DNA from 2 places in the Xanthomonas theicola genome. Region 2 is predicted to be linked to the other one. Evidence: predicted binding sites of a transcription regulator. Region 2 holds the regulator's gene; the other holds the start of a gene.
The links. The regulator FliA, encoded in region 2, starts transcription of late flagellar genes. The targets are predictions, from matches to a motif close to TAAAGTTTNNCNNNCNNNGGCCGATAA.
Positions count from the first base shown of each region.

Region 1: the regulator FliA is predicted to act here: its motif matches at 2,387-2,413, upstream of G4Q83_RS04265 (chemotaxis protein).

Region 1 covers NZ_CP049017.1:969,241-973,959, forward strand. The annotation lists gene G4Q83_RS04250 (flagellar hook capping FlgD N-terminal domain-containing protein) at 1-428, opposite strand, end outside; gene flgC (flagellar basal body rod protein FlgC) at 473-880, opposite strand; gene flgB (flagellar basal body rod protein FlgB) at 883-1,284, opposite strand; gene G4Q83_RS04265 (chemotaxis protein) at 1,435-2,379, opposite strand; gene flgA (flagellar basal body P-ring formation chaperone FlgA) at 2,576-3,220, shown strand; gene flgM (flagellar biosynthesis anti-sigma factor FlgM) at 3,286-3,603, shown strand; gene G4Q83_RS04280 (flagellar protein FlgN) at 3,606-3,944, shown strand; gene G4Q83_RS04285 (ATP-binding protein) at 4,112-4,719, shown strand, end outside.
Region 2 covers NZ_CP049017.1:1,106,245-1,110,963, forward strand. The annotation lists gene G4Q83_RS04915 (chemotaxis protein CheA) at 1-1,509, opposite strand, end outside; gene G4Q83_RS04920 (protein phosphatase CheZ) at 1,777-2,388, opposite strand; gene cheY (chemotaxis response regulator CheY) at 2,388-2,780, opposite strand; gene G4Q83_RS04930 (RNA polymerase sigma factor FliA) at 2,799-3,548, opposite strand; gene G4Q83_RS04935 (MinD/ParA family ATP-binding protein) at 3,545-4,429, opposite strand; gene flhF (flagellar biosynthesis GTPase FlhF) at 4,416-4,719, opposite strand, start outside.

The DNA of each region.
Region 1 (4,719 bases), 140 kb from region 2:
GCGCTGATCTGCTTGACCACGTTGCCGTTGGCGTCGCTGACGGCGAAGTTGACGGTGCCGGCGCTGGGCGCGGCGACCAGGCCGGTGGCGCCGCCCTCGGCGCCCAGCGGCATCGTCGCCGACGGCACCAGCACCTTGCGCCCGACCAGCGCCGCGCCGCGCAGGATCTGGTCGGAATTCATCGAGTTCGACAGCGCGGTCACGGTCTTGTTGAGATCGCCGATGCCCTGCACGGTGGACAGCTGCGCCATCTGCGAGACCATCTGGCTGTTGTCCATCGGCTTGAGCGGGTCCTGGTGCTGCAACTGCTTGGTCATCAGCTTCAGGAAGTCGGCCTGACTCAACGTCGACGACTTGGAGGTGGTGGTGGTGGCGCTGGAGGCGGTCAATCCGAGGCTGGAATAGATATCGCTGGAAACGGTGCTCATCAGTACGTCCTGGGCCGTGAGGCGGCGGTAGGGAGAAAGGGCGCTCAGCGGCCCATGGTCAGGGTGGCCAACGCCAGTTCCTTGGCGGTATTGAGGACTTCCACGCCTGCCTGATAGTTGCGCGAGGCGGAGATCAGGTTGACCATCTGCGACACCGGGTCCACGTCCGGCGAGTAGATGTAGCCGTCGGCATCGGCGAGTGGATGCCCGGGCTCGTAGCGCTTGAGCGGCGGATCCTTGCTCTGGGTGATTTCCTTGACGTTGACCGCGGTCAGGCTGCTGTCGTGCGGGTTGCGTACGGCCTGGAAGATCGGTTCGATCGGCTTGTAGGCGGCCTCGGCCGAACCGGCCACCGAGTCGGCGTTGGCCAGGTTGCTGGCGATGGTGCTCAGCCGGACCGACTGCGCCTGCAGCGCAGAACCGGCGACATCGAAGATCGGCAGATTGCTCATGCTTATTGGCCCGTGATCGCGGTGAGCATGCCGCGCACCTTGGATTCGACGAAGCTCAGCGAGGCGCGGTACTCCAGCGCGGCGCGGCCGTAGGCGGCGCGTTCGGTATCCGCATCGACGGTATTGCCGTCGAGGCTGGGCTGGTTGGCCTCGCGGGTGACCTGAAACGGATTCAGGCCGGTGCTGCCGCCGACCGCGATGTGGCGGCTGTCGGTGACGGCCATCTGGCTGCCGTCGCGCTGGCCCTGCGCGGCGCGCATCGCCGCGTCGAAGTCCAGGTCCTGGGCCTTGTAGCCGGGCGTGTCGACGTTGCTGAGGTTGCTGGCGATCAGCTTCATCCGTTGCTCGCGCAGCGGCAGGGCGTCGCCGTGGACACCTAGGAAGGATGAAATCGGATTGGTCATGGCACGCTCCCGCGGATCGTTGCAGGGAGACAGGCAAGGCCTGTGCCAAAACCGGGGGCGTGGGGGCCGCGCGCCGCGCGAGGATCGCCTCCGCCATGGTGGGGGAGGCAGGCGGCCAGGCCGCCGGCGTCGCGCCGGGGGCCGCGGAACCTAGGCGGCCTGGGCTTCTGCGACCACCCGCAGCCGCGCCAGCACGTAGTCGGCCAGTTCGTGCGGGCTGTACTTGGCGACGAAGGCGTTGGCGCCGACGCGTTCGACCATGGCGTTGTTGAACACGCCCGACAACGAGGTGTGCAGCAGCACGTACAGGCCGGCCAGACCGGGATGGCGGCGGATTTCCGTCGTCAGCGTATAGCCGTCCATCGCCGGCATCTCGATGTCGGAGATCACCATGGCATAGCGGTCGGCCGGGTTCTCGCCGCTGGCCTGGATCTGCAGGAGATGGTCCAACGCCTGGCGGCCGTCGGACAGCAGGGTGGCGCCGACCCCAAGCTGGTCGAGTACGCTGCGGATCTGTTGCCGCGCCACCCGCGAGTCGTCCACCACCAGCACCTGCAGCTGCGAGCCGGTGAGCGCCAGCGCGGGGTCGATCTGCGCCTCGACCCGGGTCTGGGCGATGTCGGCGAGCACGCTTTCCACGTCGATGACCTGGATCAGCTCGCCCTGGAAGCGGGTCACCGCGGTCAGGTAGCTGGACTCGGCGCCCAGTTCCGGCGGCGGGTGGATGTCCTCCACCGCGATGTTGACGATGCGCTCCACGCCGCTGACCAGGAACCCCTGCACCGAGCGGTTGAACTCGGTGACCACCAGGTAGCCGGGCGCCTTGTCGGCATGCGGTTCGCGTTCCGGGTGGCCGATCGCCAGGCCCAGGTCGAGCACCGGCACAGAGCGGCCACGCACATCGGCGACGCCGGAGAATTGCAGTGGCAGCCCCGGCACCTGGAACAGCTCCGGCCGGCGCAGCACTTCCTGCACCTTGAAGACGTTCACGCCAAAAAGCTGACGACCGCCCAGCCGGAACAGCAGCAGGGCAAGCCGGTTGTGGCCCGCCAAGCGGGTGCGCTGGTCGATTCGGTTGAGCAGGTCATGAGACATGGCGTTCATATCGGCGCCTGCGCGGCGGAACTTGAGCCCCTGTTGGCGCAAACGCCGCCGCGCCGCGCGCCGCGTCTGCGGCCGATGCACGCTGCACTGGAAACAGCCCGCTGCGCGGCATGGCCACCGGCCACGCGCATGGTGGCACAGGCTTTGCTTGCAGCTGCCCACATCACCATCCTTCAAAGAGACGGCCATGCGCCTGATCCTGCTAGTGGTTCTCGCGACGGCCGTGCCGGCCCGGGCCGCGGATTTCCAATCGGTGGACTCGATCCGCGCCGCAGCGCTGTCCACCATCGGCCCCGACGCCGAGGCCGAGGCGACGTTGGATCCGTCGGTGCGCGTGCCGCTGTGCCCGGCGCCGCTGCAGGCGCAGCCCACCGGCACCACCACGGTGGAAGTGAGCTGCCCGCGCGAGGCCGGCTGGCGCCTGTTCGTGCCGGTCAAGGTGCGACGCCTGCAGAACGTCTTGGTGCTGAGCCGCGGCCTGGCCGCTGGAGAAACCCTCGGCGCTGCCGATATGGTGTCCGAGAAGCGCGACGCGGCGCGGATCGTCGGTGCGGCGATGACCGACCCGGCGGCGGCGATCGGCAAGGTGGCGCGGCGCACGCTGTCGGCAGGAAGCCTGCTGACGGCCAGCGACCTGATCGCGCAGCGGTTGGTGCGGCGCGGCGACAATGTGGCACTGGTGGCACGCAACGGAAGCCTGGAAGTGCGCATGGCCGGTCGCGCGCTCGGCGACGCTGGCGAAAACGAGCGGGTGTCCGTCGAGAACCTGTCGTCGCGTCGTGTCGTTCAGGGAACGGTGTCGCAAAACGGCGACGTTTTTGTGACGCGGTGAGATCCGGGCTAAAGTCTCCTGCCGCAACGCCGTTAACCTTATCGAACCCGCAGCAGGATTTCGTCATGAGCCAGAAAATTGAAGGGAATTCGCCCACCCCGGCCACCCTTCGTCCTTCGTCCGTGAACACCAAGGCCGCATCCGCCGCGTCCGAGGATGGCAAGACGCGCGCGGTCAACGCCGCGGCCGCCTCCGACAGCCTGAGCCTGACCGGCGAAGCGTCGGGCCTGCAGACCCTGCAACGCCAGCTGGCGGCAGCGCCGGCGGTGGACAGCAACCGGGTCGAGTCGGTGCGCAGTTCGCTGCAGGGCGGCAGCTACAAGATCGACCCGGACGCGATCGCCAACCGCATGCTCGCCATGGATCAGCAGCTCAGCGCATGAACATGCCCGTGACCAACCTCTTGCAACAGCTCAGCGACGCGCTCGCCGGCGAACGGCAGGCCTTGTTGGATCACAACGTGGAACGGCTGATGCAGGCGACCAGCGACAAGCTGGACGCGCTGCGCGCGCTGGAGGCCGACGTACCGGCCGGCGCCGAGGCCGAATCGCAGTTGCGCGAACTGGCCGACGCCAACCGCGCCAACGGCGCGCTGCTGTCGCGACGGCGGCGCGAGGTCAACTGGGCCCTGCGCCACCTAGGCCGCAGCGAGAGCGCGCCGTCCTACGACGCCCACGGCCAGTCCAGCACGTTGCGGACCAGCCGCCCGCTGGCGATCGCCTGACCATTCCGCGCCGGCCGCGTGCCGGCGTCGCGCACGCGGCGGCGGCATCGGCGTATGATTGAGCGCCCGCTCGTCACCCATCTGCTTTCGTGAATTCCGCCGATCCCGATTCCAGCGATCCGGTGCCCTTGCCCTCGCGCAAGAGCCTGCTCGCCCTGAGCGAACTGATGTACGAAGGACTGCTGCTGTTCCGCGCCGATGGCCGCCTGCTGCTGGCCAACAGCGCCGCGCGCGCGCACCTGTGCCGTCCCGAGACCGGCGATGACGGCCAGGCGCTGGGTGAACGCCTGGCGCAATGGCTGCCCGGCGATGCGCTGTCGCAGGCGCGCAGCAGCGGCCGCTGGAGCGGCAGCCTGCCGACCGAGGAACATGTGGTGCTGGCGCACCTGTATTTTCATGCCGACCGCGACGACGGCCATTACCTGGTGCTGATCCAGGGCATCGAAGGCCAGCAGGACTACGAGCAGGAACTGCAGCAGCGCCATGCCGAACTGCGCCAGGCCTATCTGCGCCTCAACGGCGCGCAGGAAAAGCTGCTGCAATCGGAGAAGATGGCCTCCATCGGCCAGCTCGCCGCCGGCGTCGCGCACGAGATCAACAACCCGATCGGCTACGTGCACTCCAACCTGGGCAGCCTGCAGGAATACCTGCGCAGCCTGTTCACCCTGATCGAGGCCTACGAGCGCGCGTTGCGCGCGTCCGATCCGAAGGCGCTGATCCCGGAGATCGACGACATCCGCACCCGCTTCGACATCGACTTCATCAGCCGCGACCT
Region 2 (4,719 bases):
GTCCACCAGCGGCAGGGTATGCGACTGCCGGTCGAGCACGGCGCGGCCGTCGAACCAGCCCAGCGAGCGGAGCGGCGCGTGCAGCACCTCGACCACGCGCGCCAGCGGCAGCGCATAGACGGTGTCGCCGGCCTGCACCAGCAGGGTCGGCAGGATCGCCAGGGTCAGCGGCACGCGGATCAGGAAGCGGCTGCCGCGGCCCAGTTCGGACTGGATCTGGATCTGTCCGCTGAGTTCGCGGATGCGCGACTGCACCACGTCCATGCCGACGCCGCGGCCGGAGATGTCGGTGATTTCGGACTTGGTCGAGAAGCCGGGCAGGAACACCAGGTGCAGGCATTCCTCGGTGGTCAGGCGCGCGGCCGCTTCCGGATCGATCAGGCCCTTCTCGCGCGCCTTGGCGCGCAGCCGTTCCGGGTCGATGCCGGCGCCGTCGTCCTGCACCTCGATGCTGACGTAGTCGCCTTCCTGCTGCGCCGACAGGCGCACGTGGCCGCCGCGCGGTTTGCCGCTGGCCTCGCGCAGCGCCGGCGCCTCGACGCCGTGGTCGATCGCGTTGCGCACCAGGTGCACCAGCGGATCGGCCAACGCCTCGACCAGGTTGCGGTCCAGTTCGGTGTCGGCGCCGATCAGTTCCAGTTCCACTTCCTTGTTCAAGGAGCGGGCGACGTCGCGCGCCACCTTGGGGAAGCGCGAGAACACCTTGCCGACCGGCTGCATGCGGGTGCGCATCACCGCCGATTGCAGGCGCGCGGTGGCGATGTCCAGGCTGCTGACCGCGCGGTCCAGTTCTTCGTCGCGCAGGCGCACGCGCAGGGTCTTGAGCCGGTTGCGCGACAGCACCAGTTCGCCGATCAGGTTGACGATCGCGTCCAGGCGCTTGGTGTCCACGCGCACGGTGTGCTCGGGTTCGGCGGCCTTGGCGGGCGCGGCGGCCTTCGGCGCCGCCGGGACTCGGGACTCGGGACTCGGGACTCGCGAAAGCTGCGGCTTGGCGGTAGGCGCGGCGCTGCCGTGCAAGTCGTCGAGCAGCGCTTCGAACTCGTCGTCGCCGATCAGGTCCGAATCAGCGGAGCCGGCCACTGCAGGCGCAGTGCTTTTCCCGCGTCCCGACACCACTGCTGTCTCCTCGCCGCTGGTCGCGAACTGCGCGATCAACTGCGGCGGCGCGCGCGGCGGTTCGCTGCCGTTGCCGAACGCGTCCAGCATCGACTGCAGATAGTCCAGCGACTGCTGCGCGGCGTCGAAGTGCCGCGCCTGCAGCGTGGCCTGGCCGGCGCGGGCCTGGCCGAGGGTGTCTTCGGCGGCGTGGCACAGCTCGACCATGGCGTTGATCGCCAGGAAGCCGGCGCCGCCCTTGAGCGTGTGGAAACCACGGAACACGGCGTTGAGTTGCGCGCTGTCTTCCGGCGCCTGCTCCAGCGACACCAGTTGCTCGCCGAGCCGGTCCAGGATTTCCTGGGCCTCGATGATGAAATCGGCGGCGATGTCGTCGGGCACGGCGCTCATGACTAGGACCTGCCCACGCGATTGCAATAGGCCGCGTTGTCGTGTCCGGCCCCCAGGTGGTTGTGCACGGCGCAGCGACAGGCTGGCCGCCTGTTCAAGCCGCGCGCAGCCGCCTGGGGGCCGGACACGGCAACCCGAAGGGCCGCGCTTTGGTGCGCGCGGTGCTGCGTCATCATTCGGTCGTTTATCGGCATAAATTCCCTCATTCTTCCTTGCCCCGCCCGCACCAAAGCGCGGCGTGGCCTATTCCAATCGCGTAGGCAGGTCCTACAACCCCAGTCCGGACAGCAGGTCGTCGGCGTCGTTCTGCGACACGCCGTGACGGTCCAGGCCGGCCAGCGCCGGGCCGGCCAGGCCGCCGTCGGCCTTCTTGTTGTCGTCCTTCGGCGGCAATCCCAGCGCGCCGAAACCCTCGTGCACGCGACGCACGATCGCCGCGACGCGGCGGATGATCTGCCCGGTCAGGTCCTGGAAGCTCTGCGCCAGGGCCATCTCGGTGAGGTTGTGGCGGATCTTGTCGAGGATCTCGCCCTGCTCGCCGCTCAGTCCGCCGGCGCGCAGCTGTTCGGCCAGCGCGCGGCATTCCTCGGCCAGGTCCAGGGTGCGATGGCTGGCCTGTTCGGTCATCGCCACCACGTGGTCCAGGCGCGAGCAGGCATCGTCCAGCTCGCCGGCCTCGGTGGGGACGGTGGGCAGCTCGCCGAGCGCCTGGCCCAGGTCGCGCGCCAGCCGGCTCAGGCCCTGCATCATCGGCCGCGTGCGCCAGGCGGCGAGCGTGTCGATTTCCTTGCGCCAGCCGGCTTCGTCCCCGCGTTCCAGTGCGTCCAGCGCACCTTGCAGGCGTTCGATCAGGGCCCTACGTTCGGCGGTCGCTTTCATCAGGCGGTCGCTCCCAGGCGTTCGAAGATCTTGCCGAGCTTCTCCTGCAGGGTCTGCGCGGTGAACGGCTTGATGATGTAGCCGTTCACGCCGGACTGCGCGGCCTCGATGATCTGCTCGCGCTTGGCCTCGGCGGTCACCATCAGCACCGGCAGGTGCTTGAGCTTGTCGTCGGCGCGGATGTTGCGCAGCAGGTCGATGCCGGTCATGCCGGGCATGTTCCAGTCGGTGACCACGAACTCGAACGGCGCCGAACGCAGTGCCGCCAGCGCACTGTTGCCGTCCTCGGCCTCTGCAGTGTTGGTGAAGCCCAGATCGCCGAGCAGATTCTTGACGATGCGCCGCATCGTCGAGAAATCGTCCACGATCAAAATCCGCATGTTCTTGTTCACCGCTAACTCCCTTGGGTCTTATTCTTCGTCTTCCAGGCCGGCGTCGGCCGCTTCGAACGCTTTCAGGCGCCCGCGCAACCGTACCGTGGCCTGGCCGTGGATCTGGCACACGCGCGACTCGCTGACGCCGAGCACCGCGCCGATTTCCTTCAGGTTCAATTCCTGTTCGTAGTACAGCGACAGCACCAACTGCTCGCGTTCGGGCAACTGCGCGATCGCCTTGCCCAGTTCGCGGCCGAATTCGCTGCGCTCCAGCATCTGCTGCGGGTTGGGGCCGCCCTTGGCGATGCTGTCCAGCTCGCCGTGGTCCTCGATGCGCGACTCCAGGCTCAGCACCTGGCCGCGCGCGGCATCTTCCATCAACCGCAGGTATTCGGGAAGCGGCATGTCCATCGCCGCGGCCACTTCGTTGGCGGCGGCGGCGCGGCCGGTGCTCTGCTCGATCTTGCGGATCGCCGAGGCGGCGTCGCGGGCGCGGCGGTGCACCGAGCGCGGCACCCAGTCGCCGCGGCGGATCTCGTCGATCATCGAGCCGCGGATGCGGATCGAGGCGTAGGTCTCGAACGAGGCGCCCTGGTCGGCGTCGTAGCTGCGCGAGGCCTCGATCAGACCGATCATGCCGGCCTGGATCAGGTCGTCGATCTCCACGCTGGCCGGCAGCCGCGCCGCCAGGTGGTGGGCGATGCGCCGCACCAGGTCCGAATGCTGGGCGATGTAGTCGTTGGCGCTGTTGCGCTGTACGGCGCGGTACTGGGCGGCGGCGTTCATGCGGCGACCCCTTGCTGGATGATCCGTTCGACGAAGAACTCGACGTTGCCGCGCGCCGCCGTCGGCGCCTGCCAGCGCGAGGTGCGCCGCGCGATTTCGGCGATCGCCTGCGCCGACGGGCTGGACGGGTAGGCCTTGACCACCGGCTGCTGGCGCTGCACCGCCAGGCGCAGCCAGTCGTCCTGCGGCACGCAGCCCAGGTAGTTCAACGACACGTCGCCGAGGAACTTCTCGCACACCCGGCTCAGCTTGTCGTACAGCAGGCGGCCCTCGTTGAGGTCGCGGACCATGTTGGCGACGATCTGCACCCGGTCCACGCCGCGCTCGCGCGAGAGCACCTTGATGAGGGCGTAGGCGTCGGTGATCGAGGCCGGCTCGTCGCACACTACCACCACCGCGTCCTGCGCGGCCTGGCAGAAGGTCAGCACGCTGTCGGTGATGCCGGCGGCGGTGTCGATGACCATGATGTCCAGTTCGCGCTGCAGCTCGGAGAACACGTTGACCAGGCCGACGTGCTGGGCCGGCGGCAGCTCGGCCATGTGCCGGCGGCCGGAGGCGGCGGGCACCACCATCAGGCCGTTGGGCATGTCCACCAGCACCTCTTCCAGGGTGCAGCGCCCGGCGACCAGGTCGGCCAGGGTGAACTTGGGGGTCAGCCCGAGCAGCACGTCGACGTTGGCCAGGCCGAGGTCGGCGTCCAGCAGCAGGGTGCGCTTGCCCATGTCGGCCAGCGCCATCGACAGGTTGACCGAGATGTTGGTCTTGCCGACGCCGCCCTTGCCGCCGGTCACGGCGATCGTGCGCACCGGGCCCAGCGGTTCGCTGCGCGTCGCCGACAGGGGGAAGGCATTGGTGAGATTGACGTAATCACGCGACGGCATGGGTCTGCTCCGGAGTACAGGGCTTATCGGCAGCGCGCCGCAAATCTTCAAGGCGCAATACCAGGCTGGCGGCGTTGGCACGGTGCAGGTCGTCCGGCACGCGCTGACCATCGGTCACCCAGGTGAGGGGAAGCCGGTGGTCCGCGACCACCGACAGGGCACTGCCAAACCGCCCGGTTTCGTCCAGCTTGGTCAAGATCGCCCCCTGCGGATCGGCGCCGGCGAACCGGCGCACCACCTCGTCCAGGTCGGAGAAATGCGCGTTGGCAGGCAGTACTAGCAAGGACCGG